3 regions of the Streptomyces sp. NPDC005017 genome follow, and region 1 is predicted to be linked to each of the others. Evidence: riboswitches for the same ligand, from Rfam matches in the RefSeq annotation. Region 1 holds a riboswitch; each other region holds the start of a gene.
What was found. A riboswitch is a leader RNA that binds a small molecule or an ion and turns the genes downstream of it on or off. The one in region 1 is predicted to bind thiamine pyrophosphate.
Positions count from the first base shown of each region.

Region 1 (10,310 bases):
GACGACCACCACCCGGCGGGCACCCGCGTCGAGCACCTCGTCGAGGTTGCCGAGGTCGATGCCGCCGATGGCGAACCAGGGGCGGTCGGTGCCGAGGGCGGCGGTGTGGCGCACGAGGTCCAGGCCGGGGGCGTGCCGGCCCGGCTTGGTGGGGGTGGGCCAGCAGGGGCCGGTGCAGAAGTAGTCCACGCCCTCCTGGACGGCGGCCGCGGCGGCCTCCGCCTCGCTGTGCGTGGAGCGGCCCACCAGGACGTCCTCGCCGAGGATCGCGCGGGCCGCGGGGACCGGGAGGTCGCCCTGGCCGAGGTGCAGGACGTCGGCGCCGGCGGCGTGGGCGACGTCCGCGCGGTCGTTGACCGCGAGGAGCTTGCCGTGCCGGGCGCAGGCGTCGGCGAAGACCTTCAGGTGCTCCAGCTCCTCGCCGGCCTCCATGCCCTTGTCGCGCAGCTGCACGATGTCGACCCCGCCCGCGAGGACCGCGTCCAGGAACTCGGGCAGGTCGCCCTGGCGTCTGCGGGCGTCCGTGCAGAGGTAGAGCCGGGCGTCGGCGAGCTGGGCGCGTGCGGTCGCGGGCATGGGTGTCCCCCCGTCGTCGGATGCGTACGGGCCGGGGCGCGGGCCCCGGCCCGTACGCCGGTGCTGATCAGGTCAGACGGCGAGCGCCTGGGCGCGGCGCTTCACCTCCGTGCCGCGATTCTCGCTGAGGGCCTGGGCGGGGGTGCCGGGCAGGCTGTCGTCGGGCGTGAAAAGCCACTCCAGCATCTCTTCGTCGGTGAAGCCGTCGTCCCGCAGGAGCGTCAGGGTGCCGGCGAGGCCCTTGACGACCTTGTCCCCGTCGATGAACGCGGCGGGGACGTGCAGGGCCCGGTTCTCACCTCGGCGTACGGCGATGAGCTGGCCTTCCTTGACCAGCTGCCGCACGCGCGTCACCTCGATGTCGAGCATTTCGGCGATGTCGGGGAGGGTGAGCCAGGCGGGGACGAGAGCGTCGGTCTTGGTGTCAATCTCGGTCACGCTCCCCAGCGTAGGCGCTCCGCTGGTGGGGCGGCGATGGGGCGTAGGAGTGAGTGTCGGTCGGGGGGTGGGGGGCGGTGGTGCTTTTGCGCAGTTCCCCGCGCCCCTTTTTGGGGTCGGCTCTTGGGTGCGGGTTCGTTGTGGCTTGTCGCGCAGTTCCCCGCGCCCCTATGGGGTGCTTCCTCTCGGGCGTCGGAGGGGTGTGGGTTCAGGGGGTTGCCGTTGCTGCCTTCAACGGGCGGGAGGGGTCTTCCAGGAGGGAGGGGGTCATTCGGGTGCCGGCTTCGATGAGTTTGCGGGCCTGGGCGAGGTCTCGGGGGCGGCCCACCGCGAGGAGGGCGGTGAGGCGGTTGTCGCGGAGCCAGCAGACGGACCAGGCCGGGCCGGACGGGTCGCCGCGCCACAGGAGGGTGTCGGCGGCGGAGTGGTGGCCGGCGAACTGGACGAAGCGGCCGAACTGCTCGGACCAGAAGTAGGGCACCGGGTCGTACACAGCGGGGGCCTCACCGGTACGGGCGCCGATGATGTTCTCGGCGACCGTGCGCGGGCCCTGGAGGGCGTTGTCCCAGTGGTGGACCAGCAGCCGCTCGCCGTAGCGCCCGGACGGGAAGGAGGCGCAGTCGCCGACGGCGTAGACGTCCGGGGCGGAGGTGCGCAGATGGGCGTCGGCGACGACCTCCCCGTGCTCGCCCAGCTCGATGCCGGAACCCTTGAGCCACGCGGTGGCGGGCCGGGCGCCGATGCCGACGACGACCGCTCCGGCGGCCAGCCGGGTGCCGTCGTCGAGGACGACCTCGCCGGGCTCGACGTGCCGCACGCGCGCGTGGGTGCGCAGTTCGGCGCCGCTGTCGGTGTACCAGGCGGTCATCGGCGCGGCGACCTCGGCGGGCAGCGCCCCGGCCAGCGGCCGGTCGGCGGCCTCCACGACGGTCACCGCGCAGCCCGCCTCGCGCGCGGCGGTGGCGAACTCGGCGCCGATCCAGCCCGCGCCGACGACCACGATGTCGTGCTGGCGGGCCAGCACGGGCCGCAGCCGCTCGGCGTCGTCCAGGGTGCGCAGCAGATGCACGCCCCGGACCCCCTCCGTGCCGGGCAGCCGGACCGGCTCGGCGCCGGTGGCCAGCACCAGCACGTCGTACGGCACCGGGCCCTCGGCGGTGTCCAGCTCGTGGTCGTCCGGGCGCACCCCGAGGACCTCGCGGCCGAGGTGCAGCTCGATGTCGAGGGCCTCGAAGTCGACGTCGAACGCGGAGCCCTCGGCGGTGCCGAGCAGCACGGCCTTGGAGAGCGGCGGCCGGTCGTAGGGCTGATGGGGCTCGGCGCCGATCAGCACGACCGCGCCGGGGTGGCCCTGTTCGCGCAGCGCGACCGCGGTCTGGACACCGGCCATTCCCGCGCCCACGACGACGACCCTCCGTCTCGCGGACACTCCTCTTCCCTGCGTCTGCTCGCTCACCTGATCACCATAGACAACTGACAATCCGTCAGTCAGGGGCCGTGTTCCGTGACCTGCTCCACAACGCTCGTACCGCTGCCCGGCCGCGACTCCCACTCCCAGGTCTCCTCCAGCCTGATCCGCCCGTCGGCCAGTTCCACCACCAGCGACACGCAGTGCCCGGACGCGGTGGTGCCGTCCCGCCCGAGCTGGACGTACCGGAAGTCGAGCCGGTCCCCCTCCCGGGTACCCACGAGACGCCCGCGTACGACATCGCCACCGGCGTACTCGGCCCAGATCTCCCCGTCCTTCTCGTGGTACGCGAACCGGGTGCGGGTCCCGACCTGTCCCGCTGCCTGGTCGGAGAGCGGGGCGAGTGTCAGACCGTCGAGCGAACCGGGCATGGGCGAAGGCTCCCTTACAGACGCGCCGGACCAACGGCTAGGGTGGGCCCAACGTAAAGCACTCGCGGGAGCCCGGCGCACCGGGCTGAGAGGGAGGCGGGCGGCCTCCGACCGTACGAACCTGATCCGGGTCATGCCGGCGAAGGGAGGGGCTGGACGCCCATGTCGCGTACGTCAGACGTCCTCGTGGTCGGGGGCGGCATCATCGGTCTGGTCACGGCCTGGCGGGCCGCGCAGCGCGGTTTCGCCACGGCCGTCGTGGACCCCGGGCCGGGCGGCGGAGCCGCGCAGGTGGCGGCCGGGATGCTGGCCGCCGTCACCGAACTGCACTACGGCGAGCAGACCCTGCTCGGCCTCAACCTCGCCTCGGCGCGCCGCTATCCGGAGTTCGCCTCCGAGCTCACCGACCTCACCGGGCACGACCTCGGCTACCGGCAGTGCGGCACGCTGGCCGTGGCGCTGGACGCCGACGACCGGGCCCATCTGCGTGAACTGCACGTCCTCCAGCAGCAGTCGGGGCTGGACTCGCAGTGGCTGTCGGGGCGCGAGTGCCGGCGCCTGGAGCCGATGCTGGCGCCGGGGGTGCGCGGCGGTCTGCGGGTCGACGGGGACCACCAGATCGACCCTCGGCGGCTGGCCGCGGCGCTGGTGACGGCCTGCGAGCGGGCCGGGGTGCGCTTCGACCGGGAGTGGGCCGAGCGGCTCGTGGTGGAGCGCGGGCGCGCGGCCGGCGTCCTCACGCGCTCGGGTGTCCTGCTGGGCGCCGGACAGGTCGTACTCGCCGCGGGCAGCCGCAGCGGGCAGCTGGCGGGGGTGCCCGACGATCTGCTGCCGCCGGTACGGCCGGTGAAGGGGCAGGTGCTGCGGCTGACCGTGCCGAAGCGGTACGCGCCCTTCCTCGACCGGACCGTCCGCGCGGTGGTGCGCGGCAGCCACGTCTACCTCGTCCCGCGCGAGAACGGCGAACTGGTCGTCGGTGCCACCAGCGAGGAGCTGGGCTGGGACACCACGGTCACCGCGGGCGGCGTGTACGAGCTGCTGCGCGACGCCCACGAACTGGTGCCCGGCATCACCGAGCTGCCGCTCACGGAGACCCGCGCCGGGCTGCGCCCCGGCTCCCCCGACAACGCGCCGCTGCTCGGCCCGACCGCGCTGGACGGCCTGCTGCTGGCCACCGGCCACTACCGCAACGGCGTCCTCCTCACGCCTGTCACCGGCGACGCCCTGGCGCATGCCCTGGCCACCGGGGAACTGCCGGACGAGGCACGCCCGTTCACCCCGAAGCGATTCGCACTCTCGGAGCAGCCCGTATGAACATCTCGGTCAACGGCGAGCGCAGGCGGATCGAGCCCGGCACGGCTCTCGACACGCTCGTGACGTCCCTCACCGCGGCCCCCTCCGGGGTGGCCGCGGCCCTCAACGAGACCGTCGTCCCGCGGGCGCAGTGGTCCGCCACCGCACTCGCCGAGGGCGACCGTGTCGAGGTCCTCACCGCCGTACAGGGAGGCTGACCATGGCCGACGATCCTTTCGTCCTCGGCGGTACGACGTACGGCTCCCGGCTGATCATGGGGACCGGGGGCGCGCCCAGCCTGGAGGTGCTGGAGCGGGCGCTGCTGGCGTCCGGGACGGAGCTGACGACCGTCGCGATGCGCCGGGTCGACCCGTCGGTGCAGGGCTCGGTGCTGTCGGTGCTGCGGCGGCTGGGCATCCGCGTGCTGCCGAACACGGCGGGCTGCTTCACCGCGGGCGAGGCCGTGCTGACCGCCCGGCTGGCCCGGGAGGCGCTCGGCACGGACCTGGTCAAGCTGGAGGTCATCGCCGACGAGCGCACGCTGCTGCCGGACCCGGTCGAGCTGCTGGACGCCGCGGAGACACTGGTGGAGGACGGTTTCACCGTGCTGCCGTACACCAACGACGACCCCGTTCTCGCGCGGAAGCTGGAGGACGTGGGCTGTGCGGCGGTCATGCCGCTCGGATCGCCGATCGGGTCGGGGCTGGGGATCCGGAACCCGCACAACTTCCAGCTGATCGTGGAGCACGCGCGCGTGCCGGTGATCCTGGACGCGGGTGCCGGTACGGCGTCGGACGTGGCGCTGGCGATGGAGCTGGGGTGTGCGGGGGTGATGCTGGCGTCCGCGGTGACCCGGGCGCAGGAGCCTGTGCTGATGGCTGCCGCGATGAAGGCGGGGGTGGAGGCGGGGCGGTTCGCCCTGCGGGCGGGGCGGATTCCCAAGCGGCACTTCGCCGAGGCGTCTTCTCCTGCGGAGGGCTTGGCGCGGTTGGATCCTGAGCGGCCTGCTTTCTGAGGGGTGCCTCTTCTGGCGGTCGCCTTCTGAGGGGCGCCTTCGGACTGTCTCCCGCCAGGTGCTGGGCGTTGGTGGCCGTGCCCACCCGTTCCGCCCCTTGCGGAACGCCCGCCCACGGCGGTGGGGCGGTGGCGGGCGGCGGCCGACGCGCGCTCGGGGCCCGAGTGCGGAACGCCCGCCCACGGCGGAAGCGGAGGACGCCCGCCCGCGGCGGCACACGGTCACAGGTCGGCTGCAGTCTTGGTGCTATCCCGTGCGGGCGGTGGGGGTGTCGGTGGTGGCTCGTAGACTCGCTGCGTGGACACGACCCTTCAGGACCCTCTGGTCGGGCAGGTGCTCGACGGGCGTTATCGCGTCGAGGCGCGGATCGCGGTCGGCGGGATGGCCACGGTCTACCGGGCCGTGGACACCCGCCTCGACCGCGTGCTCGCGCTGAAGGTGATGCACCCGACGCTGGCGGCGGACGGGTCGTTCGTGGAGCGGTTCATCCGCGAGGCGAAGTCCGTGGCCCGGCTCGCACACCCCAACGTCGTGCAGGTGTTCGACCAGGGCGCCGACGGGTCGTACGTCTATCTCGCGATGGAGTACATCGCGGGCTGCACCCTGCGGGACGTGCTGCGCGAGCGCGGCGCGCTCCAGCCGCGGGCCGCCCTGGACATCCTGGAGCCGATGCTGGCCGCGCTGGGGGGCGCGCACCGGGCCGGGTTCGTACACCGGGACATGAAGCCGGAGAACGTGCTCATAGGGGACGACGGCCGGGTCAAGGTCGCCGACTTCGGGCTCGTACGGTCGGTGGACACCGTCACCAGCACCACCGGGACGGTCCTCGGGACCGTCGCGTATCTCGCGCCCGAGCAGATCGAGCACGGCACCGCCGACCCGCGCGTGGACGTGTACGCGTGCGGGGTGATGCTCTACGAGATGCTCACCGGCGGCAAGCCGCACCACGGCGACTCCCCCGCGCAGATCCTCTACAAGCATGTCCACGAGGACGTTCCGCCGCCGTCCGCTTCCGTGCCGGGGCTGGCGTACGAGCTGGACGAACTGGTCGCCGCGGCGACCGCGCGGACCCCGGGGATCCGGCCGTACGACGCGGTGGCGCTGCTGGCGCGGCTGCGCGAGGCGCGGGCCGCGCTGAGCGACGAGCAGCTGGACGCGGTGCCGCCGCAGGCGCTCAGCACGGAGCACGGGAACGCGGAGGACCGCACGAGCGTGATCCCGCGCTCGCTGACGGTCCCCCGCCCGCTGCCGGTGAACGAGGAGGAGCGGCACCACACCAGCCGGCTGGCCAGTCCCGCCCCGCTGCCGCCGCGCCGCCGCCCGCTGCCCCGGCGCGGAGTGGTCTCCCTCGTCGCGGCCCTGCTGGTGGTGCTGGGCCTGGTCGCGGGCGTCTGGTACATCAACTCCGGCCAGTTCACCCAGGTCCCGCCGGTGCTGGCGAAGACCGAGGAGCAGGCCCGGGCGCGGCTGTCCGACGCGGGGCTCGAGGTCGGCGAGGTCAGGCAGGCCTACAGCGACACCGTCCGGCGCGGCCTGGTGATCGGCACGGACCCGGCGCCGGGCGCCCGTATCCGGGACAACGACTCGGTGACGCTCACCGTCTCCCGGGGCCCCGAGACCGTGCGGGTGCCCGCGCTGCGCGGCGAGAAGGTGGCCGACGCCAAGCGGACCCTGAAGAACGAGGGCCTCGAACCCGGCATGGTCACACGCGAGTTCAGCGACGAGGTGCCCCGGGGCGAGGTGCTCCGCACCGACCCGGAGGGCGGCGTCGAACTGCGCGCGGGGACGGCGATCGCGATCGTCGTCAGCAAGGGCGGCCCGGTCGACGTCCCGGACGTGGTCGGCGAGGACCTGGCCGACGCCCGCGCGGAGCTGCTGGAGGCGGGCCTGAAGGTCGAGGTGGCCTCCGCGCAGATCAACTCCGAGCACGAGAAGGGCCAGGTCGCCCTCCAGTCGCCGGACTCGGGCGGTGAGGCCGCCGAGGGCGACACCGTGACGCTGACCCTGTCCAAGGGCCCGGTCATGGTCGAGGTTCCGGACGTGGTCGGCGACAGCGTGGACGAGGCCCGGGAGAAGCTGGAGGGGGCCGGCTTCGAGGTCAAGGAGGACCGCGGGCTGCTGGACCTGTTCGGTGACTCGGTCGAGGGCCAGTCGGTGCCGGGCGGCGAGCTCGCCCCCAAGGGTTCGACGATCACGCTCGACATCGGCTGACCGGCGGGCCCCGGCGCCATGGCACCCTGAGCGGGTGAGCAGTGAGCAGCAGCCCCATGGCCCTTCCGGCCCGGCCCCCGGTCCGTCCCGCAACCCCGTCGGCGGTCATGTGCCCGTCGCCGGCGGCCTGAGCACCGTGGGCCTGGCCTACGCCCGTGAGCTCGGGGCCGAGACCGTGCAGGTCTTCGTCGCCAACCCGCGTGGCTGGGCGACCCCGGCGGGGAACCCCGGGGAGGACGAGGCGTTCCGGGCCGCGTGCGCCGAGGAGTCGATCCCGGCGTACGTGCACGCCCCGTATCTGATCAACTTCGGCTCCCACACCGAGGCGACCGTCGAGCGTTCGGTCACCTCGCTGCGGCACTCGCTGCGGCGGGCCCGGGAGATCGGCGCGCTCGGCGTGGTCGTGCACACCGGCAGCGCGACCGGGGGCCGGGAGCGCGCGGTGGCGCTGAGGCAGGTGCGCGAGCGGATGCTGCCGCTGCTGGACGAGCTGACCCATGACGACGACCCGTTCCTGCTGCTGGAGTCCACGGCCGGCCAGGGCTTCTCGCTCTGCTCACGCACCTGGGACTTCGGCCCGTACTTCGAGGCGCTGGACGCCCACCCGAAGCTGGGGGTCTGCCTGGACACCTGCCATGTCTTCGCCGCCGGGCACGACCTGACCGGGCCGAACGGCATGCACCAGACCCTGGATCAGCTGGTGGACACGGTCGGGGAGGGCCGGCTGAAGCTGATCCACGCCAACGACTCCGAGGCCGGGGTGGGCGCGCACCGCGACCGGCACGCCAACATCGGCGCCGGGCACATCGGGGAGGACCCCTTCCGCGCGCTGATGACCCACCCGGCGACCGAGGGCGTGCCGCTGATCATCGAGACGCCCGGCGGGAAAGAGGGCCACGCGGGCGACGTGGAGCGGCTGAAGAAGCTTCGCGACGGATAACCCCTGGCGGGAATACCCCTAGGGGGTATACGGTTCTTGCGACAGCGCAGGAACCGTTGTCCGGCTATGGGGGCAGTCATGGAACACGAGACGCACACCGCACGGGAGCACGAGGACCAGGGCCACGAAGGCCACTACCACGGCAGTCACCCGGCACACCACGGCGATGACGCGGCCCACGCCGGCCACACTGCCCACACGGGCCACCAGGACCACACCGGCCACCACGCCCACCATCACGGCGGCGGGACCAGCTGGTCGATGGCCGCGAAGGCGACGCTGCACTGCCTCACCGGGTGCGCCATCGGCGAGGTGCTGGGCATGATCATCGGCACCGCGCTGGGCTGGGGCAACATGCAGACGATGACCCTGGCGATCGCCCTGGCGTTCCTCTTCGGCTACTCGCTCACCCTGTGGGGCGTCCTGAAGGCGGGGGTCGACCTGAAGGCCGCGGTCAAGGTCGCGCTGGCCGCCGACACGATCTCGATCGCCGTGATGGAGCTGATCGACAACAGCGTGCTCGCCCTCTGGCCGGGCGCCATGGACGCGCATCTCGACGACGCGAAGTTCTGGTGGGTGCTGGCCATCGCCCTGGTGGCCGCCTTCATCATCACCACGCCTGTCAACAAGTGGATGATCGGCCGCGGCAAGGGCCACGCGGTGGTGCACCAGTACCACCACTGACCTGCGAAGCCGGGCGACGGACGGCAGGAGGAAGGGACCCGGGGATCATCCCCGGGTCCCTTCTCGTGCGTGCCGTGCGTGCCGGCGAAGCCCTACAGCTCGGGGCCGTCGCCGGGCCCCTCCTGGTAGGAGTAGCGCTGTTCCTTCCAGGGGTCGCCGAGGTTGTGATAGCCGCGCTCCTCCCAGAAGCCGCGGCGGTCGGCGGTCATGTACTCCACGCCCCGGACCCATTTGGGCCCCTTCCAGGCGTACAGATGCGGGACGATCAGACGCAGCGGGAAGCCGTGCTCGGCGGTGAGGAGTTCGCCGTCCTTGTGGGTCGCGAAGATCGCACGCTCGGAGGCGAAGTCCGCCAGCCGCAGATTGGAGCTGAAGCCGTACTCCGCCCACACCATCACATGGGTGACATCGGAGGCGGGCGGCGCGATCTCCAGGACGGTCCGGGCGGGGATGCCGCCCCACTCCGCGCCGACCATGCTGAACTTCGTGACGCAGTGCAGATCGGCCACGACGGAGGTGTACGGCAGGGCCGTGAACTCCTCGTGGTTCCAGCAGTGCTTCTCACCGTCGGCGGTGGCCCCGAAGACCCTGAACTCCCAGCGCTCGGGGCGGAACTTGGGTACGGGTCCGTAGTGCGTGACCGGCCAGCCCCGCTGCAGTCGCTGGCCCGGCGGAAGCTCGGTCGGTGCTGCTTCTCCAGATTCGCGCTCCACCGGATGACCCATGGCTCCATCCTGACAGACCCCGGACGGTGCACATGACCACGCAGGCCCGAAACCGTACAACTGCCACCAAGCATGCCCTTACTTACTAAGTACGCACTTACTGGACGATCTTCCTCGGCCGGTGCAATCATGCGGCGGCAACCTCCCGATCCCCCTGTGGAAGGAACCGCTGCGATGAACGGCGACGCCGAGGTCCTCGAATTCCTCAACGAGCAGCTGACCGGTGAGCTGACCGCGATCAACCAGTACTTCCTGCACGCGAAGATGCAGGAGAACTTCGGCTGGACGAAGCTCGCGAAGTACACCCGGCACGAGTCCTTCGACGAGATGAAGCACGCCGAGGTGCTCACCGACCGCATCCTGTTCCTGGACGGCCTGCCGAACTACCAGCGGCTCTTCCACGTCCGGGTCGGCCAGTCGGTCAAGGAGATGTTCGAGGCGGACCGGCAGATCGAGGTGGAGGCGATCGACCGGCTGAAGCGGGGCATCAAGGTGATGCGCGAGAAGGGCGACATCACCTCGGCGAACATCTTCGAGTCGATCCTGGAGGACGAGGAGCACCACATCGACTACCTCGACACCCAGCTCG
Region 1 covers NZ_JBIALD010000012.1:218,751-229,060, forward strand. Annotated here, with positions in the region: gene thiE (thiamine phosphate synthase) at 1-576, opposite strand, end outside; gene ACFYR0_RS20415 (Rv2175c family DNA-binding protein) at 649-1,014, opposite strand; gene ACFYR0_RS20420 (NAD(P)/FAD-dependent oxidoreductase) at 1,223-2,470, opposite strand; gene ACFYR0_RS20425 (hypothetical protein) at 2,503-2,853, opposite strand; TPP riboswitch at 2,908-3,018, shown strand; gene thiO (glycine oxidase ThiO) at 3,016-4,167, shown strand; gene thiS (sulfur carrier protein ThiS) at 4,164-4,364, shown strand; gene ACFYR0_RS20440 (thiazole synthase) at 4,367-5,161, shown strand; gene pknB (Stk1 family PASTA domain-containing Ser/Thr kinase) at 5,459-7,372, shown strand; gene ACFYR0_RS20450 (deoxyribonuclease IV) at 7,407-8,312, shown strand; gene ACFYR0_RS20455 (DUF4396 domain-containing protein) at 8,391-8,996, shown strand; gene ACFYR0_RS20460 (sulfite oxidase-like oxidoreductase) at 9,089-9,721, opposite strand; gene bfr (bacterioferritin) at 9,896-10,310, shown strand, end outside.

Region 2 (10,310 bases), on a different contig from region 1:
CGGGAGTGACCCTTGGCCACGGTTGACACCGCCCCCGCTGACCTCCACGCACCCCCCGTCCCGACCGGGACCCTCGCCCGGCCACCCGGGCGCGCGGCCCCCGTCGGCTCCCTCACCCGGCCGCCCGAGCAGCCGGTGCCCCCGGGCGCGCGGCCCCCGCACCCGGTCACCACGACCCTGATCAGCTCGGTGCAGCGGGCGATGCGTCTGCTGGAGAGCGCCGCCGGACACGAACACGGGGCGCCCGCCAAGCAATTGGCCCGTGAGACCGGCCTGGCCCTGCCGACGGCCTACCACCTGCTGCGCACCCTCGTGCACGAGGGCTATCTGCGCCGGGACAAGGGCCTGTTCTTCCTCGGCGAGGCGGCGGAACGGCTGTCCGGCAGCGGTGAGCAGCAGAAACGTCGCAGCACGATGGTCGAGGCTCTCGCGCAATGGCGGGATTCGATCGGTGTCCCGGTGTACTACGCGGTGTACCGGAACGGCGAGATCGAGGTCGTCTGCGTCTCGGACACCCCGGCGAACCCCGCCGTGGAGGAGTGGGCCGACTTCCGCGAGACCGGCCATGCCCACGCCATCGGCCAGTGCCTGCTGTCCCAGCTGGCCCCGGAGGACCGCCGCGACCATCTCGATCGCTACCCGGTGCAGTCCATCACTCCCTACACCATCCGTGACCAGGGCGGTCTGCTGCGCAGGCTGGACCGGATGGGCCGGATGGACCCGGTGATCGAGCGTCAGGAGTACGCGCTGGGCACGGTCTGCGCGGCGATTCCGATCACGATGGGCAGTACGGCCGCCACGATGGCCCTCTCGCTTCCCGCCCAGCAGGCCGGACGGCTGATCCCCGCGGCGCGACAACTGCAGAGCGAGATCGGGCGCCTTCTGGGGTCGCTGGCGATCTCTATCAGTATCTGAAAACTCACTGCTTGTGATCTGGTGTGCACGTTGAGCAAGATGCCACCAGGATCAAGGGATCATTCCCGGCCAGTCGACGGCAAATGACGGGGTAGGCGATGCGCGAGTCGGTGCAGGCAGAGGTCATGATGAGCTTTCTCGTCTCCGAGGAGCTCTCGTTCAGGATCCCGGTGGAGCTGCGCTACGAGAGCTGTGATCCGTATGCCGTGCGACTGACCTTCCATCTGCCCGGTGACGCCCCGGTGACCTGGGTGTTCGGGCGGGAGCTGCTCATCGACGGCGTGGGTCGGCCGAGCGGCGAGGGGGACGTCAGGGTCGCGCCCGTCGAGCCGGAGTCGCTGGGCGAGGTGGTGATCCGGCTTCAGGTGGGCAGTGACCAGGCGCTGTTCCGCTCCTCGACGGCGCCGCTGGTCGCCTTCCTCGACCGCACGGACAAGCTGGTGCCGCTCGGCCAGGAGACCTCGCTCGCCGACTTCGACGCCCACCTCGACGAGGCGTTGGACCGCATCCTGGCCGAGGAGCAGAGCGCGGGGTGAAGCGTCACGGCCGCTGAGGTGCCGTAACGCTTCACCTGGGGCGCTGTTTTCCGGAGTCGGTCCGCCCGACGGGCGGAGTGGTGCCTACCGCTTGCGGCGCCGTCCCCGGCCGGACCGTGCAGCGACGGGTGAGGGTCCCGTCGTCGGCTCGCCGACGCCGGTGGGGGACGGAGCGGGGCGGTCGGCGGCCACCATCAGCGCGGCCAGACCGGTCGTGACCGGAACGGAGGCCACCAGACCGATCGAGCCGACCAGTGTGCGCACGATCTCCTCCGCCACCAGCTCGCTGTTGGCGACCGCGCCCACGCTGCTCTGCGCGATGGAGAACAGCAGGAGCAGCGGCAGCGCCGCGCCCGCGTAGGCGAGGACGAGGGTGTTCACCACGGACGCGATGTGGTCACGGCCGATCCGGATGCCCGCGCGGTACAGGCCGCGCCAGCCCATCGTCGGGTTGGCCTCGTGCAGTTCCCAGACCGCCGAGGTCTGCGTGACCGTCACATCGTCCAGCACACCGAGCGAGCCGATGATGATGCCCGCGAGCAGCAGACCGCTCATGTCGATCGACGGATACAGCCCGTGGATCAGACCGGTGTTGTCGTCCGTGTTGCCGGTCAGCGCGGCCCAGTCGATGAACCACGACCCGAGCACACCGATCAGCAGCAGCGAGATCAGCGTGCCGAGGACGGCCACCGAGGTCCGCGCGGACAGGCCGTGGCAGAGATACAGCGCGATCAGCATGATGGCGCTCGCTCCGACGACCGCCACGACCAGTGGGTTCGACCCCTGGAGGATCGCGGGCAGGATGAAGAAGTTGAGCACCATGAAGCTCAGGGCCAGCGCCACCAGCGCCATCACACCGCGCATCCGGCCCACGAGCACGACCGCGATCGCGAAGATGCCGGCGAGCACGGTGAGGGGCAGCCGCCGGTTCACATCGGCGACCGAGTACTGAAGGTCCTCCGGCGCGGAGGGCTCGTAGGCGACCACGACCTCCTGGCCCTCGTGCAGTTGGCGCGACTGGTCGGGCTGGACGATCTCGGTGAACGTGCGCCCGGTGTTCTCGCCGGTGTCGACCCGGATCGTCGCCTTCTTGCAGTCGCCGTTCGCCTGCTGCACCGCCGAGGAGCCCTCGGCGGTGGAGGTGTCGCCTGTCGGCGGGACGCCGGAGACACCGGCTGTCCTGCAGTCGACCGGCTCGACCTTGGTGACCGTCGCCTGTTCCGTCTGCCGGTCGAAGCCGACGCCGGTGCGTTCGTGCGCGGGCGCACCGCCGGGCCACAGCACGACCAGGCCCACCACGACCGCGGCGGCGAACGGGACCAGGATCGCGGCGATCACCTTCCGCAGATGCCGGGAGACGGGAGCGGCCGGCCCATGGCTGTGACTGTGGCCGTGCGAGGACCCATGGCCGCCCCCGTGCCCGCCACCGTGCGAAGAGCCGTGTCCGCCGCCCTGTGACGGCTCGTGCCCGCCCCCGCGGGAGCTCCCGCCCGCAGGGGAGTTCCCGTGTCCGTGCGGGTCCCCGCGCCCATGGGCGTCCATCTGCCCATGAGAGTCGCCGTGTTCACTCCTTGGACCCGTCCCCTGCCCTCTACCGGAACCAGGGCCTGGGTCGCCAACGGGCCTGTGGCGGCGGGGCTCGGGCGGCGGAAACGGAGGCTGCTGCGGTGTGGTCACCGCCCGATCATCGCAAGAACGGCGGGGGCCCCCTGTTCACCGCGCCCGAAGTGACGCTAGCGTGGGGACACCTTTGTACACGCGGGAGCTCGGAGCACCGGGCTGAGAGGACGCTGACCTCCGTCTACGCGATGTTTCACGTGGAACATGTGTCGTTCCACACGAAACACCGGCAGACGGTGACCGCTGCGTCGACCGCCGAACCTGTTACCGGGTAATGCCGGCGTAGGGAGTAGGTCTCATGACCAGCAAGGACGTACGCACGCCTGCCTCCGCGCAGATCTCCGCCGTATCCGAGGGCGACGACAGCGGCGAGGCCGGGAAGTCCATCGGCTGGCACAAGGCGTATGTCGAGGGCTCGCGCCCCGACATGCGGGTGCCGGTCCGTCAGGTGCATCTCACCAACGGCCGGGCGGTCACGCTCTACGACACCTCCGGCCCGTACACCGATCCATCCGTGGATACGGACGTCCGCAGGGGCCTTCAGCCGCTGCGGGAGAACTGGATCATCGCGCGCGGCGACACCGAGGAGTACGCGGGCCGCCCGGTCCGTCCCGAAGACGACGGGCTGCGGCACACCTCGCCGCGAGGCGGGCTGCGCAACCTCGACGCGGTCTTCCCGGGCCGCCCCCGGCTGCCGCGCCGCGGACGGGACGGCCAGGCCGTCACCCAGCTCGCGTACGCCCGACGGGGCGAGATCACGCCGGAGATGGAGTACGTGGCCATCAGGGAGAACGTTTCTCCTGAGGTGGTGCGCGAGGAGATCGCGGCAGGCCGGGCCGTGCTGCCGGCCAACATCAACCACCCGGAGATCGAGCCGATGATCATCGGCAAGCGGTTCCTGGTGAAGGTCAACGCCAACATCGGCAACTCCGCGGTGACCTCCTCCATCGAGGAGGAGGTGGAGAAGATGACCTGGGCGACCCGCTGGGGCGCCGACACGGTCATGGACCTGTCCACCGGCCGCAACATCCACACCACCCGCGAGTGGGTGCTGCGCAACTCCCCCGTCCCCATCGGCACGGTGCCGCTCTACCAGGCGCTGGAGAAGGTCGACGGCAGGGCCGAGGAACTGTCCTGGGAGATCTACAAGGACACGGTCATCGAGCAGGCCGAGCAGGGCGTGGACTACATGACCGTCCACGCGGGCGTCCGCCTGCCGTACGTGCCGCTGACCGCCAACCGCAAGACGGGCATCGTCTCGCGCGGCGGCTCCATCATGGCGGCGTGGTGCCTGGCGCACCACAGGGAGAGCTTCCTGTACGAGAACTTCGAGGAGCTCTGCGAGATCCTCGCGGCCTACGACATCACGTACTCGCTCGGCGACGGCCTGCGGCCCGGCTCGATCGCGGACGCCAACGACGAGGCGCAGTTCGCGGAGTTGCGGACGCTCGGGGAACTCAACCGGATCGCCAAGCGTTTCAATGTGCAGACGATGATCGAGGGCCCCGGTCACGTCCCGATGCACAAGATCAAGGAGAACATCGACCTTCAGCAGGAGATCTGTGATGAGGCTCCGTTCTATACGCTCGGCCCGCTGACCACGGACATCGCTCCGGCCTACGACCACATCACCTCCGGCATCGGCGCCGCGATGATCGCCTGGTGGGGCACGGCCATGCTCTGCTACGTCACGCCCAAGGAGCACCTGGGCCTGCCCAACCGTGACGACGTCAAGACCGGCGTCATCACCTACAAGATCGCGGCCCATGCCGCCGACCTCGCCAAGGGGCACCCCGGCGCCCAGGAGTGGGACGACGCCCTCTCCGACGCCCGCTTCGAGTTCCGCTGGGAGGACCAGTTCAACCTGGCCCTCGACCCGGACACGGCCCGGGAGTTCCACGACGAGACCCTCCCGGCCGAGCCTGCCAAGACGGCCCACTTCTGCTCCATGTGCGGGCCGAAGTTCTGTTCGATGAAGATCTCCCAGGACATCCGCCGTGAGCACGGCGGGAGCAAGGGGGAGATCGAGGAGGGCATGGCGCAGAAGTCGAAGGAGTTCGCGGCGGCGGGCAACCGGGTGTACCTGCCGATCGCGGACTGATCGACGGCTGATCACGGACGGGCTGGGTGGGCCGTCGACCGGGCGGGCCGTCGGCCGGGTTCGGCTTGGGCCCCCTGGGCGGGGGCGCAAGCCGGGTCAGTCCGGTTGGTGCTCGGGGCCGCCGAAGTCGGGGCTCGTGAAGTCCGGGCTGGTGTAGCTCGGACGGGTGCCCGTGGTGGAGCCTTCACCGGGGCTGGTGAAGCCCGGCCGGCCGTAACCGAGGTGCGGCATACGGCTCGTGGGTGCCGACGAGGTGGTGCGGGGCAGGCGTACCGGGCGCGCGGTGCTGAGCGCGTCCTGGAGGAACGGCAGGATGCCGCGCTCCAGGAGAGCCTCGCGCCAGGCCTGCCTGGCCCGTTCCACCTCTCCGTCGGGCTCGCCGTAGGGGCCGGTCTCCAGTGAGGGACTGTTGCGCAGAGCGGTGAGCAGCAGGCCGGCGCCGGCGACGAGGATCGCCACGGCGGTGACGGCACCGAACACCCAGCCGGTCGTGAGCATGGTCTCGGCGAACGCCCGGTCCGGATCGAGCATCTTCAGGAGGTAGCCGACGAGCAGGAAGATCACGGCGGCCGTTCCGGCGAGGACCGGTGCCAGGACCGCGACGACGGCGACGGCTCCCGCGCCGGCGGTCTCGGCGACCTCGCCCATGGAGGGGGCGAGGCCCACCGTGCCCGCGCCCTGATCGGCGGAGCCGGACTCACGCACGGAGGACGTGGTGGACGGTGGGCGGCGCAGTTCCTCGCGGACCTTCACATAGTGCTGGTACTCGGTCGCCGCGGCGGCCGTGATGAGCGCGGTGGCGTTGAGGGCCATCGTGCGCAGTTGCTCGGGGTTGAGCCGCTGACCGACAGCGGCCAGTTCGGGACGGTGTGGGGCGGAGCGCAGCGCCTCATCGAGGATCCGCTCGTACTCTTGGCGGTCCTCGCTCAGCAGGTGCTGCGGAACGCTGTTCATGTGCATCCCCCGATGCTCCGTAGGGCTTGGGGCTCGCACGCTGACGAGCCGTCGGGCAGAAACGGAGGGGAGCCTGCTACGGATAAGCCGATGGTAGAGCGGCGACGGTGGCCGGTGACAGGGGGTTTGCAGAAATTGGGTCCTGGCCGACGCGGCCGTTCCCCGAGCGCGCTTCTGGGGCGCCTGCCCGGTGAACGCTTACTTATCCAGGGGAAGTTGCTGCACCAGCAGCTTCCCGGCCATGGTCACTCCGCCGTCCATGGCGATGGCGAGACCGCCCGCGTAGACGTGCGGGCCCTCCACGGTCGGGCCGCCGCTGTCCTCGCCCTCCTCCGAGCCGACCTCGCCCAGGAGGTAGGGGATGGGGCTGTGACCGTGGACGACGCGTGTGCCGCCGTAGACGTCGAGCAGCGAGCGCACGGCGTCGCCGCCCTCGTCACGGAAGGAGAAGCGCCTGGTGAACTTGCGGAACAGGTCCCAGACCTCGTCGGCGTTGTTGCGGGTGAGGGCCTCGCGGACGTTGTCGTTGACCTCCTCGATGGAGGCGCCGTAGTCGAGGTAGGCGGTGGTGTCGGAGTGGACGAGGAGATGGCCCTCGACCTCCTCCATCGCGTCGAGGCGGGACATCCACTGGAGGTGGTGGTCCTGGAGGCGGTCCATGTCGGTCTTCTGGCCGCCGTTGAGCAGCCAGGCCGCCTGGAAGGTGGCGGTGCCCGCGCCGGAGTTGACGGGGGTGTCGCCGAACCGTTTGGCGCCGATGAGCAGCAGTTCGTGGTTGCCCATCAGGGCCTTGCAGTAGCCGCCGGCCGCGGCGGCCTCGGCGGACAGCCGCATCACGAGGTCGATGACGCCGATGCCGTCCGGGCCGCGGTCGGTGAAGTCGCCGAGGAACCACAGCCGCGCGGTGCCGGCGCACCACTGACCGGAGGCGTCGATCAGGCCCTTCTCCCGCAGGGCGGCGAGCAGTTCGTCGAGATAGCCGTGCACGTCGCCGACCACGAACAGCGGGCCGGGGCCGGTGGCGGGGCGTTCGACGACCGCGGGCGCGGGGTCCACGGTCACCTGGAGAGTGTCACCCCGATTGATGACAGGCAGATCGCGCTGAGTGGGGGTGTACCCCTCGGGGTAGTCGAGCGGCTCGGCCGTGGGGGCGGCATCACCGGCGGGTTGGGAGCCCTGCGCGGGACGCGGACCGGTCTCGTGGACATACGCGGGCACCCGGAAGTCGCGCACCGTCGCCGTGCGCTCCACCTCGGGTCCCTGACCGGCCCCCTGAGTCATCGACCCCTCCACCATCGCGCCGCACCTGCACCCCATCGGACTGCCTGGTCGCAGCGGCCCGCGGTGCCGTGGGCCCATCATAGGAATGCGGATCGTGCCGTGTGATGACCCAGGGGTGGTGAATCGGAAGAGTACTCAGGTTCACCGCGCCTTTCGCCCCAATTGGGCCGACCTTCGTCCCGGTGACGGCCGCCGCGGAGCCGCGTTTCGGATCATGCCGTGGGCGGTGCGAGAGCGGACGGCCCCGTTCCGTGAGCGGAGCTTGGCCGGATCGGCTCCCTCTCCGCGCCCTGAGCGTCTCGTTCCGGCCCCCTGGAGCGGGGTGCGGTGGCGACGGCGCTTCGGCTTTCGGCGGGTCCGGGGGAGCCGGTCCGGCGTGGCGTGGAGGCGGCCCCGCCGCTCACCCCTGGTCGGGGGAGCGCGGCGGGCTGACCGTGCGGCGGGTCGGGCGGCGCTGGGAGGACGTACGGACGATCAGTTCGGTCGGTATCACCTGCTCGACCGGGTGGTCCGACTCCACGCCCTCGATGGCGTCGATGAGGAGCTGGACCACGGCCGTGCCGATGCGGCGGGGCTTGAGCGAGAGGGTGGTGATGGGCGGCTCGGTGTTGGCGTAGACCGTGGACTCGCTGCAGCAGACCAGCAGCAGGTCCTCGGGGACCCGCAGCCCGTAGCGGCGGGCGGCGGCGAGCAGGTCGGTCCCGTTGGGGTCGAACAGGCCGTAGACCGCGTCGGGGCGGTCGGGGCGGGCGAGCAGCCGGTCGGCGGCGACGGCGCCGGCACAGGGGTCGTGTGCCGGATAGGCCTCGTAGACCGGGTCCTGGCCGACGCGTTCGCACCAGCGCAGATAGGCGGTGGTGGACAGATGCGTGTACGTGTCGGTCGTGGTGCCCGTGAGCAGGCCGATACGGCGGGCCCCGGCGTCGGCGAGGTGGTCGAGGATGCCGAGGACGGCGGCCTCGTGGTCGTTGTCGACCCAGGCGGTGACGGGGAGCGAGCCGGCCGGGCGGCCGTCGGAGACGACCGGTAAACCCTGGCGGACCAGTTCGCTGACGACCGGGTCCTGGTCGGAGGGGTCGATGACGACCGTGCCGTCCAGGGCCACGTTCGACCACACGTCGTGGCGGGAGGTCGCGGGGAGGATGACGAGGGCGTATCCGCGGGCCAGGGCGGCGGAGGTGGCGGCGCGGGCCATCTCGGCGAAGTACGCGAACTCGGTGAAGGTGAAAGGTTCATCCCCGTAGGTCGTCACGGTCAGGCCGATGAGTCCCGACTTGCCGGTACGGAGGGTCCGGGCGGCGGCCGAGGGGCGGTAGCCCAGCCGGTCGGCGACCTCGCGGACGTGGCGACGGGTGGCATCGGGGAGCCGGCCCTTGCCGTTGAGGGCGTCGGAGACGGTTGTGATGGAGACCCCGGCCGCGGCGGCCACGTCTCTGATGCCCGCCCGTCCCGGACGGCTGCCTCGGCGTGAGGTTTCCGCGCGGCTCACCTGGTGCTTCCCTGCTGCTGTCATGGCGAGCCGATAGTAGGGCTCATACGGTGGGGTAGTGCGGACGCATATGCACCTGTTGACAGGCACGTTTCTGCAAGGCGATCCAAGGTTGATTCCCTTTGAAAGCAAGGGAGTTAGTGGGTTCTACCGTGATACGTGGGTTGTCCGCGCGCACCCGCCTGCCAACTGCCTGATGTCTCGAAGAGGTCTCAACTCACCTTCACGAGGGATGCGCGCCACGGCGCAAGCTACCGGCGCATAGATATATGTAGGGCGCGCCCCCGATTCATGCGCCTTCCTCCGATGATGCCCCTGTTGTCGGTGTGAAGTGTGTGGCGCGCCGGTCCGGGGTGGGCGAGCCCGCCGCGCACCGTGGCGGGGGCGGCGGAACGAGGCGGAGCGGCGGTGCAGGGGAGCCGCACGAGGTGCAGGACGTGTGCGCTGGCCCATACGCACGCGGGCCGAATCCTCTTAAGGTGAGAAGCATTGGAAGCCGGCGGTGCGGACGGTCCGCCGGTGATCGCGAGGAGGACTGCGGTGAGCGAGACGAGCCCGAGGCTGCGCGCCGAGTTGGCGGGTATCCCCACTTACAAGCCGGGCAAGCCCGCCGCGGCCGGAGGGCCTGTGGCGTACAAGCTGTCCTCCAACGAGAACCCCTATCCCCCGCTGCCCGGTGTGATGGAGAGCGTCACCGCGGCCGCCACCGCCTTCAACCGCTACCCGGACATGGCCTGCACCGGTCTGATGGAGGAACTGGCCGAGCGCTTCGGGGTGCCGGTGACGCACCTGGCCACGGGCACGGGTTCCGTCGGTGTCGCCCAGCAGCTGATCCAGGCCACCGCCGGCCCCGGCGACGAGGTGATCTACGCCTGGCGGTCCTTCGAGGCGTACCCGATCATCACGCAGATCAGCGGCGCGACCTCGGTCCAGGTGCCGCTGACGTCCGGCGATGTGCACGACCTGGACGCGATGGCGGAGGCGATCACCGAACGGACCCGGCTGATCTTCGTCTGCAACCCCAACAACCCCACCGGGACGGCGGTGCGGCGGGCCGAGCTGGAGCGGTTCCTGGACCGGGTGCCCGGCGATGTGCTGGTCGTGCTCGACGAGGCCTACCGCGAGTTCGTCCGGGACGCCGATGTGCCCGACGGTGTGGAGCTGTACCGGGACCGGCCGAACGTCTGCGTCCTGCGGACCTTCTCCAAGGCCTACGGTCTGGCCGGCCTGCGCGTCGGGTTCGCCATCGCCCATGAGCCGGTCGCGGCGGCGCTGCGCAAGACGGCGGTTCCCTTCGGCGTCAGCCAGCTCGCCCAGGACGCGGCGGTCGCCTCGCTGCGGGCGGAGGACGAACTGCTCGGCCGGGTGGGCTCGCTGGTGTGCGAGCGCACACGTGTGGTCGACGGGCTGCGCG
Region 2 covers NZ_JBIALD010000005.1:148,462-158,771, reverse strand. Annotated here, with positions in the region: gene ACFYR0_RS09985 (IclR family transcriptional regulator) at 13-915, shown strand; gene ACFYR0_RS09980 (SsgA family sporulation/cell division regulator) at 1,014-1,451, shown strand; gene ACFYR0_RS09975 (YibE/F family protein) at 1,536-3,128, opposite strand; TPP riboswitch at 3,200-3,377, shown strand; gene thiC (phosphomethylpyrimidine synthase ThiC) at 3,370-5,172, shown strand; gene ACFYR0_RS09965 (hypothetical protein) at 5,269-6,132, opposite strand; gene ACFYR0_RS09960 (metallophosphoesterase) at 6,325-7,422, opposite strand; gene ACFYR0_RS09955 (LacI family DNA-binding transcriptional regulator) at 7,808-8,920, opposite strand; gene hisC (histidinol-phosphate transaminase) at 9,437-10,310, shown strand, end outside.
Region 2: it holds a riboswitch for thiamine pyrophosphate, as region 1 does, so the genes downstream of both, thiC (phosphomethylpyrimidine synthase ThiC) here and thiO (glycine oxidase ThiO) in region 1, are expected to answer to the same signal.

Region 3 (10,310 bases), on a different contig from region 1:
GGTCGGCGCCGGAGGTCACCAGGGACCGCAGCAGGCCGACCTGGTGGGTGATCTCGTCGCAGTACCGATCATGAGTGAGTCGCGTCATGCGTTTCACGATAGGAGCCGGGTGATCGACCGGCTCCAGGTTTTCCACAGCGCCGGTCCGATCATCGCACCGCACCCTGCGGTAGCCGCCTGCCGCGACCACCCCACGTCTCCGGCACCCACCTGCCGCAACCACCCGACGCCCCCGCAGGCCGCGCGACCGCAACTGCGGCGGGGCTGGGGCGGACGCGGACCGCAACCGCACACAGCCACAGCCCCAACCGCGTCAAAGATCACCCGAGGACCACAACCTCCGCCCCGTCGAAGACGGCAGCCACCTCGTCCCCCACCTCGGGCGCGTCCCGCAGCGCGCAGGCCGCCTCCAGCCGGGGCCCCTCAGCAGGCTGGAGGTGAACCGTCACATGGGTGCCGCGGAAGGTACGCGCGGTCACCGTGCAGCGCAGCCCGTCCGCCACCGGCACCAACCGCACCCCGGCGGGCCGTACGAGCACGGCACGGGCTCCCTGCGGAGCTCCCTCCGGGACGGGCAGCTTGCCCCAGGGCGTGTCCGCGGCCTCCCCGGTCACGGTCGCCGGGACGACGTTGTCGAAGCCGAGGAAGCGTGCCACGAACTCGTCCGCGGGCCGCTGCCACACCTCGAGGGGCGTACCCGCCTGGGCGATGCCCCCCTCGCGCATCACCACGACCCGGTCGGCGAGCGCGAAGGCCTCGCCCTGGTCGTGGGTGACGGCCAGCACGGTCGTGCCCAACCGGCCGAACAGTTCCCGCAGTTCGACGACGAGCCGCTCGCGCAGCGACCTGTCGAGCTGGCCCAGCGGCTCGTCCAGCATCAGCAGCCGCGGCCGCGGCGCCAACGCCCGGGCCAGCGCCACCCGCTGCTGCTCACCGCCGGACAGCGCGGCCACGGCCCGCCGCTCGGCACCCGGCAGCCCGACGAGGTCGAGCAACTCCCCTACCCGTTCGCGCTGCCGCTCCTTGAAGGCACCGTGCATCCGCAGCCCGAAGGCCACGTTGCCGCCCACGTCCCGCTGCGGGAACAGCTGGTGGTCCTGGAACATCAGCCCGACGCCGCGCCGGTGCGCGGGCACGCCCCGCTGGTCGCGGCCGTCCAGCAGCACGCGCCCGGCGTCCAGCAGCTGGAGCCCGGCGACGGCCCGCAGCAGGGTCGACTTGCCGCTGCCGCTCGGGCCGAGCACGCACACGATCTCGTGCTCCGCCACCTCCAGGCCGACCCCGTCCAGCACCGCCCGTCCGCCGAGCCGCACGGTCGCCTCTTCACAGCTGAGCAGCACTAGAACTCCCCCGTCCGATCCACGACCACCACTTTCTCCAGCAGGAGCAGAGCGGTGGCGCACACCACCATGAGAATCGTGGAAAGGGCCATGGCCTGGCCGTAGTTGAGGTCTCCGGGCCTGGACAGCAGTCTGGCCACGGCGACCGGCAGTGTCGGGTTGTCGGCCCGCGCGATGAACACGGTGGCCCCGAACTCGCCGAGCGAGACGGCGAAGGCGAACCCCGCGGCGACCAGCAGCGCCCGCCGCACCAGCGGCAGGTCCACCTCCCGCCACACCCGCCACGGCGACGCCCCGAGCACGGTCGCGGCGTCCCGCAGCCGGGCGTCCACCGCCCGCAGCACCGGCAGCATGGTCCGCACCACGAACGGCACCCCGACCAGCGCCTGCGCCAGCGGCACCAGCAGCCACGAGGACCGCAGGTCCAGCGGCGGCTCGTCGAGGGCGATCAGAAAGCCGAAGCCGACCGTCACCGCGGACACCCCGAGGGGCAGCATCAGCAGCGCGTCGAAACCGCGCACAAGCCGCCCGGCGTCGCGCCGGGTGAGCGCGGCCGCGGCGAGACCGCCGATCAGGACGGCGACGAGGGTGGCGACGGCGGCGTAGGAGAGGGAGTTGCCGATCGCGTCGATCGGCGGCACGAGGAAGACACCGCCGTCGGAGGAGGTCAGCTCCCGGTAGTAGCCGAAGTCCGGGGCCTTGAGGGACCGCTGCACCAGCACCCCCAGCGGCAGCACCAGCAGCAGCACGATCGAGACGAGCACCCCCGCGAGCAGGGTCCACTGCCCCGCCCCGCGCGGCCGTCGCGCGGTCCCGGCCGCGTCCACCAGCCGCAGGGCGCTCTCGCGCCGCCGTACCGTCCACGCGTGCACGGCGAGGATGGCGGCCACCGCGGCGAACTGCACCAGGGTCAGCACGGCGGCCGTGGTCAGATCGAAGATCTCGGTGGTCTGCCGGTAGACCTCGACCTCCAGCGTGGAGAAGGTCGGCCCGCCGAGGATCTGCACCACACCGAAGGAGGTGAAGGTGAACAGGAAGACCATCAGGGCCGCGGCGGCGACGGCGGGCCCGAGGGCGGGCAGGGTGACCGTGCGCCACGCGGTGAGGCGGGACGCGCCCAGCATCCGCGCGGCCTCCTCCTGCCGCGGGTCGAGCTGACCCCAGAGCCCGCCGACGGTACGCACGACGACCGCGTAGTTGAAGAAGACATGGGCGAGCAGGATCGCCCACACGGTGGTGTCCAGCCGTACGCCCCACAGCTCGTCCAGCAGGCCGCCCCGGCCGAGGACGGCGAGGAAGGCGGTGCCGACGACCACGGTCGGCAGCACGAAGGGCACGGTCACCACCGCCCGCAGCACCTGTTTGCCGGGAAACTCGAAGCGGGCGAAGACATAGGCGCCGGGCAGCGCGATCAGCAGGGTGAGCGCGGTCGAGGCGAGCGCCTGCCAGGCGGTGAACCACAGCACCTGCCGGATGCCGGGATCGGCGAGCACCTCGCCGATCCGCCCGAACTGCCAGGCCCCGTCGACCCGCAGTCCGCGCTGGACGATCGCGACGACGGGGTAGGCGAAGAACAGCCCGAAGAACGCGACGGGCAGGGCCATGAGCCCCAGCCGCGCCGCGCTCCTCACGCGGGCTACTTCACTACGAGCGAGGTCCATGCCCTGACCCAGTCGTCACGGTTCTCGGCGATCTTCGCCGGGTCCATGGTCTCGGGGTCCTTCGCGGCGGGGCCGTACGCGGTGAACTCGGCGGGCACCTGCGCGCCCTCGGTCACCGGGTAGACGAACATGTTCAGCGGCATGTCCGACTGGAACTTCTCCGAAACCAGGAAGTCGATCAGCTTCTTGCCGCCCTCGGCGTTCTTCGCGTTGCTCAGCAGGCCCGCGAACTCGATCTGCCGGAAGCAGGTGCCCTCGGCGACACCGGTGGGCGCGGCCTTCGGCTTCGGGTCGGCGTAGATCACCTCGGCGGGCGGCGAGGAGGCGTAGGAGACGACGAGCGGCCGCTCCGCCTTCGCGGCCCTGCCGCCGGCCGAGCCGGAGAACTCCTCGTTGTACGCCTGCTCCCAGCCGTCGACGACCTTGACGCCGTTGGCCTTCAGCTTCGTCCAGTAGTCCTGCCAGCCGTCGTCCCCGTAGCGCGCGGCCGTGCCGAGCAGGAAGCCGAGGCCGGGCGAGGAGGTGGAGGCGTTCTCGGTGACGAGGAGGTTCTTGTACGCCGGCTTGACCAGGTCGTCCAGCGTGGCCGGCGGGGCCAGCTTGTGGTCGGCGAAGTACTGCTTGTCGTAGTTGACGCAGATGTCGCCGTAGTCGACGGGCGTGACCCGGTGCTCGTCCTTGTCGAGCTGGTAGTCCGCGCCGACCCGGTCCAGGCCCTGGGCCTCGTAGGACTCGAAGAGGCCGTTGTCGAGCGCGCGCGACAGCAGCGTGTTGTCGACGCCGAAGAACACGTCGCCCTGCGGGTTGTCCTTGGTCAGGATGGCCTTGTTGACGGCCTGGCCCGCGTCGCCGTCCTCCAGGACCCTGACCTTGTAGCCGGAGTCCTTCTCGAAGGCGGCGAGGACGTCCTTGGAGACGGCCCACGAGCTGTGGCTGACCAGGGTGACCGTCTTGGAGTCCTGGCCGTCGGAGCCGGAGCCGGAGTCGGACGACCCGCACGCGGAGAGCGTGACCAGGCCGAGGCCGACGGCCGCGGCGACGAACGTCTTGGTGTGCACTGGATTCCTCCTGGGATGGACCAGGAAGAGACGCGGCCCCGCCCGGGGCCCCTGAGGGCGTCCGGGCAGGGCGCAACAGCTTGAGTGATGACCGAACTTCCTACCCAGAATGACCTGGGCAAGGTTCAGAGGGTCTGCGGCCCGGTTGCCGCACTCTCAGCGCTGTGGCGCTCCCCTGTCGGAATATGAAGATGTGACTGTCCTGGGCGGACGCTGCCAGATTATCGCTCAGTGGCCGCCAGCTGGCCACAGGCCCCGTCGATCTCCTGTCCCCGGGTGTCCCGGACGGTGACCGGCACCCCGTGCGCGGCGATGGCCTCCACGAACGCCTTCTCGTCCTCGGGACGCGAGGCGGTCCACTTCGAGCCCGGCGTCGGGTTCAGCGGGATGAGGTTGACATGCACGGGCTTGCCCTTGAGCAGCCGGCCGAGACGGTCACCACGCCAGGCCTGGTCGTTGATGTCCCGGATCAGGGCGTACTCGATGGACAGCCGGCGGCCGGACCGCTCCGTGTACTCGAACCCGGCGTCGAGCACCTCGCGCACCTTCCACCGCGTGTTCACGGGGACGAGGGTGTCGCGCAGCTCGTCGTCGGGGGCGTGCAGGGAGATCGCGAGCCGGCACTTGAAGCCCTCGTCGGCGAACCGGTGGATCGCGGGCACGAGCCCGACGGTCGACACGGTGATACCGCGCTGCGAGAGCCCGAGCCCGTCGGGAGCCGGGTCGGTCAGGGCACGGATCGCCCCGACGACGCGCTTGTAGTTGGCGAGGGGCTCGCCCATCCCCATGAAGACGATGTTGGACAGCCGCGCGGGCCCGCCGGGGACGTCGCCGTCCCGCAGGGCGCGCATCCCGTCCACGATCTGGTGGACGATCTCCGCGGTGGAGAGGTTCCGGTCCAGTCCGGCCTGCCCGGTGGCGCAGAACGGGCAGTTCATCCCGCACCCCGCCTGCGAGCTGATGCACATGGTCACCCGGTCCGGGTAGCGCATCAGCACGGACTCGACGAGCGTGCCGTCGAACAGCCGCCACAGCGTCTTGCGGGTGGTCCCCGCGTCCGTCGACAGATGCCGCACGACGGTCATCAGCTCGGGGAACAGCGCCTCCCGCAGCCTGTCGCGCGAACCGGCGGGGATGTCGGTCCACTCCTGCGGGTCATGGGCGTACCGCGCGAAGTAGTGCTGCGAGAGCTGCTTGGCACGAAACGGCTTCTCCCCGACCTCGGCCACCGCCTCCTTGCGTTCGGCGGGCGAGAGATCGGCGAGATGCCGCGGCGGCTTCTTGGCTCCGCGCGGCGCGACAAAGGTGAGTTCTCCGGGCTTCGGCATAACCCTTCCAGTGTCGCAGATCGTTACGGGTGGCCTGCGATGCGAGTGCCTCGCCGGTGCATCCCGGGGCCCGGCCGGACATTCCGGCCGGGGCGTCGACCTGCGGGCCCGAAAGGGCCACGCGGGTTGCGTGGACTGTGCGAGCCGCGTCGGCTGTGCGGGCTCGCGGGCTACGTGTGCTGCTCCAGCCGCTGCTTGAGCAGCAGCTCGTCCTTCGGCAGCTCCTTGCGGACCTGGGGGCGCACGACGAGGGGCAGCAGCACCTTGCCCAGTCCGTGGCCCTCGAAGTCGATCTCGATGGTGACCCGGGAACGGCGTCCGTCGTCGAGGGGTTCGATCGAGCCGTGGGTGCGCGGCCTGACAGGGCCCTCGACTCCGTGCAGGTCCCAGCTGTACGGCGGGTCGAGCGTGTCGAACTCCACGGTCATCGGGACCTCGCGGCTGCCGAGGCGACGGGTGACCTTGACCCGGGAGCCAGGGTGCATCGGCCCTTCGTCCAGCTGCTCCGCCGTGACGGCGCTCAACTGCCACTCGGGCAGGTGGGAGGGGTTGGTGACATACGCGAAGACGTCTTCGGGCGTGCGGTCGACGTCGATGGATTCTCGGATGGCGGTCATGGCGACCCCCTGTGAGGTGACCTCCTGTGCGGACGTACACCGAAATCGTCCCACCCGGCACAGTGGGCGGCCAACGCCCCGGGAACGCGGTCGAGCCCCCGCCCGGGAGGGGCGAGGGCTCGACATCGCGTGGATGTTCGACCATACCGACGTACGGCCGAAGGAACGATCAGCCGGAGCCGACGAACAGCACCAGCAGCAGCCAGACGACCGGGGCAGTCGGCAGGAGCGAGTCCAGCCGGTCCATGATGCCGCCGTGGCCCGGCAGCAGGGTGCCCATGTCCTTGATGCCCAGGTCCCGCTTGATCATGGACTCGCCGAGGTCGCCCAGCGTGGCGCTGGCCGCGACCGCGAGGCCGAGCAGCAGACCCTGCCACCAGCTGCCGCCGTCGACCAGGAACTCCATGCACAGCGCCCCGGCGACCATGGCGAACGAGACCGCGCCGAGCAGTCCCTCACGGGTCTTGCCGGGGCTGATGCGCGGGGCGAGCTTGTGCTTGCCGAAGCGCCAGCCGACCGCGTACGCGCCGGTGTCGCTGACCACGGTCAGCAGCAGGAACGTCAGCACCCGCCAGGCCCCGTCGTCCGCGGTGAGCATCAACGCGACGAAGGTGGCCAGGAACGGCACGTAGAACGCGGCGAAGACACCCGCCGTGACGTCCTTCAGATAGCCCTCGGGCGGCTCGGACATACGCCAGACCAGGACGGCCAGCGCGGTGAGCGCCATCGCCACCCAGGCGCCCTCGACGCCCCGGGCGTATCCGGCGACGACCATCGCCGCACCGCCCAGCGCCAGCGGCACGAGGGGCGCCTTGATGCCCTTGCGCTCCTCCAGCCTGCTGGTCAGCTCCCACAGACCGACGACGACGGCGACCGCGACGACACCGACGAACACGGCCTTGACGACGAACAGCGACGCCACGATCACCGCGCCGAGACCGACGCCGACCCCTATCGCGGCACCCAGATCCCGGCCCGCGCTCTTCTTCTGCGGTGCGGGCGCCGGCTGCGGGGCGTCGGGCATGGGCTCCGGATTCTGCGGCACCGCCCGGGAGGGCTGCGCCTGCGGCATGTCGTACGGCCGCGCGTGCGGCGTTTCGTCGCGGAACAAGGGGCCACTCGGCCGAGCGGCCCCCCGGTCGTCATCCTGGTCTCCGCCGAACACGGGTACGTCGGGAACGATGGGCATGGGGCGAGTCTGCTGCGCCTGAGGCGCATCGTACGCGGGACCCGCCGGGGCAGCCCCTTGGACATACCCCTGGCCAGGCCCCTGGTCGGACGGCCCCCAGTACCCGGCTTGTGGCGGCGCTCCCCAGGAAGAGTCGTTCATCAGACCTCGAGCAGCTCCGCTTCCTTGTGCTTCAGGAGCTCGTCCACCTGGGCGACGTACTTCGCGGTGGTGTCGTCGAGCTCCTTCTCCGCACGACGGCCCTCGTCCTCGCCGACCTCGCCGTCCTTGATCAGCTTGTCGATGGCGTCCTTGGCCTTGCGGCGCACGGAGCGGATGGACACCTTGGCGTCCTCGCCCTTGCCCTTGGCGACCTTGATGTAGTCGCGGCGGCGCTCCTCGGTGAGCTCGGGGAACGTCACACGGATGATGTTGCCGTCGTTGCTCGGGTTGACGCCCAGGTCCGAGTCACGGATCGCCTGCTCGATGTTGCGCAGCGCGGTCTTGTCGAACGGGGTCACGACCGCCATGCGCGGCTCCGGTACGGAGAACGAGGCCAGCTGGTTGATCGGCGTCGGTGCGCCGTAGTAGTCGGCCACGATCTTGTTGAACATCGCCGGGTGCGCACGGCCGGTGCGGATCGCGGCGAAGTCCTCCTTGGCGACCACGACGGCCTTCTCCATCTTCTCCTCGGCCTCGAGGAGGGTCTCTTCGATCACCACTTGCTCCTGCGTGTCTTGAGTAAGGCCCGGCTGCGGTACCTCGTCGGGGGCGGCGGCCGGCTGCGTCGCGTCTTCTTCTGCACGGTTCCCGACCGGTAGGACATTGTCCATCCCCGGCCGGGCTCCGGGTGAATCTCCGGTCAGGCCCGGGTGCCCTGGTCACCCACCAGCGTGCCGATCTTCTCACCCTTGACCGCGCGAGCGATATTGCCCTCGGCCAGAAGCTCGAAGACGAGGATCGGGAGCTTGTTGTCGCGGCAGAGCGTGATGGCCGTGGCGTCGGCGACCTTGAGGTCGCGCGTGATGACCTCGCCGTAGCCGAGGGCGTCGAACTTCACCGCGTCCGGGTTGGCCTTCGGGTCGGAGTCGTAGACCCCGTCCACGCCGTTCTTGCCCATCAGCAGCGCCTCGGCGTCGATCTCCAGGGCGCGCTGGGCGGCGGTGGTGTCGGTGGAGAAGTAGGGCATGCCCATACCGGCGCCGAAGATGACCACGCGGCCCTTCTCCAGGTGGCGCACGGCGCGCAGCGGGATGTACGGCTCGGCGACCTGGCCCATGGTGATGGCGGTCTGCACCCGGCTGTCGATGCCCTCCTTCTCCAGGAAGTCCTGGAGGGCGAGGCAGTTCATCACGGTGCCGAGCATGCCCATGTAGTCCGAGCGGGCGCGGTCCATGCCGCGCTGCTGGAGTTCGGCACCGCGGAAGAAGTTGCCGCCGCCGATGACGACCGCGATCTGGGCGCCGTCGCGCACGACCGCGGCGACCTCACGGGCGATCTTGTGTACCACATCGGGGTCCACGCCCAGGCCCCCGCCGCCGGAGAAGGCCTCTCCGGACAGCTTCAGCATGTACCGGCCGCGTACTTTGCCGTCGTCGCTCTTCTGGGCCTTCGTGGTCATGGAGATCCCGCCTCTTTCACGTGTTGCACATACGAAGAAGGCCATTGCCGCCGGGGTGTGCTTCCCATGCTGGCAATGGCCTCCTCGTCAGATCTGCTGTCGTCCGTCACACGCGCGCGGGGCGGTGTGCGCGGACGACTGCGGTCGACCCTAGCGGCAGTCCGCCGCGGGTCGCGCGTCGGTCCCGGTACGGACTCAGATGCCGACCTTGATGCGCGTGAAGCGCTTCAGGGTGACACCGGCCTCGTCCAGGACCTTCTGGACCGACTTCTTGTTGTCGAGCGCGTACGGCTGGCCGAGCAGCGTCGCGTCCTTGAAGAAGCCGTTGACCCGACCCTCGACGATCTTGGCGATCGCGGCCTCGGGCTTGCCCTCGGCGCGGGTGGTCTCCTCGGCGACGCGGCGCTCGGTCTCGACGACCTCGGCCGGGACGTCCTCCTTGGCGAGGTACTTCGGCGCGAAGGCGGCGATGTGCTGGGCGATGCCCTTGGCCACGTCGGCGTTCGGCTTGTCGAGCTCGACGAGGACACCGATCTGCGGGGGCAGGTCGGGCATCGTGCGGTGCATGTACGCGAGCACGAAGCCGTCGGCGTACTGCGCGAAGCGGTCGAGGACGATCTTCTCGCCGAGGTTGGCGTTGGCCTCGTCCACGAACGCCTGGACGGTCTTGCCGGCCTCGATCTCGGAGGCGAGCAGGGCCTCGAGGTCGGCCGGGGAGGTCTTGGCGACGTGGTCGGCGATGGCCTTGGCCACGGCCTGGAACTTCTCGCCCTTGGCTACGAAGTCCGTCTCGCACTTCAGCTCGACGAGGACGCCGGAGGAGTTGTCGTCGGCGATGATCGAGACCACGGCGCCGTTCTCGGCGGAGCGGCCCTCGCGCTTGGCGACGCCCTTCTGGCCCTTGATGCGCAGCGCCTCGACGGCCTTGTCGACGTTGCCGTCGGCCTCGTCCAGGGCCTTCTTGCAGTCCATCATGCCGGCGCCCGTGAGCTCACGAAGCTTCTTGACGTCGGCGGCGGTGTAGTTCGCCATGAGTCTGTGAGTCTTTCTCGAAGTCTGGAAGATCTCGAAGATCTACGGAGTCTTGGTTCCGGATGTAGCCGGGTCCCCTGACATTCCGCTGATCCACGGGTGAACGGCGGGGGCGGGCTTCACCGCGCCTGTGGGGCGCGGGTGAAGCCGTGGCCCCCGCCGTCAACACTGACGCTGACGGGTCAGGCCTGCTCGGCGTCCGCGGCCGGAGCCTCGGTGGCCTCGGCGGCGGGAGCCTCGGCGGCCGGAGCGGCCTCGGCAGCCGGAGCCTCGGCGGCCGGAGCGGCCTCGGTCTTCTTCTCACCCTCGAGCAGGTCGCGCTCCCACTCGGCGAGCGGCTCGCCGGCGGCCTTCTCGCCCTTGTCACCCGTGGCGACACGGGAGCGGGAGATGAGGCCCTCGGCGACGGCGTCGGCGATCACGCGGGTGAGCAGGGTGACGGAGCGGATCGCGTCGTCGTTGCCCGGGATCTTGTAGTCGACCTC
Region 3 covers NZ_JBIALD010000026.1:79,263-89,572, reverse strand. Annotated here, with positions in the region: gene ACFYR0_RS30705 (maleylpyruvate isomerase family mycothiol-dependent enzyme) at 1-88, opposite strand, end outside; gene ACFYR0_RS30700 (ABC transporter ATP-binding protein) at 321-1,340, opposite strand; gene ACFYR0_RS30695 (ABC transporter permease) at 1,340-3,001, opposite strand; gene ACFYR0_RS30690 (thiamine ABC transporter substrate binding subunit) at 2,977-4,059, opposite strand; TPP riboswitch at 4,139-4,246, opposite strand; gene rlmN (23S rRNA (adenine(2503)-C(2))-methyltransferase RlmN) at 4,281-5,387, opposite strand; gene ACFYR0_RS30680 (SRPBCC family protein) at 5,558-6,004, opposite strand; gene ACFYR0_RS30675 (phosphatidate cytidylyltransferase) at 6,174-7,334, opposite strand; gene frr (ribosome recycling factor) at 7,334-7,891, opposite strand; gene pyrH (UMP kinase) at 8,035-8,793, opposite strand; gene tsf (translation elongation factor Ts) at 8,989-9,825, opposite strand; gene rpsB (30S ribosomal protein S2) at 10,008-10,310, opposite strand, start outside.
Region 3: it holds a riboswitch for thiamine pyrophosphate, as region 1 does, so the genes downstream of both, ACFYR0_RS30690 (thiamine ABC transporter substrate binding subunit) here and thiO (glycine oxidase ThiO) in region 1, are expected to answer to the same signal.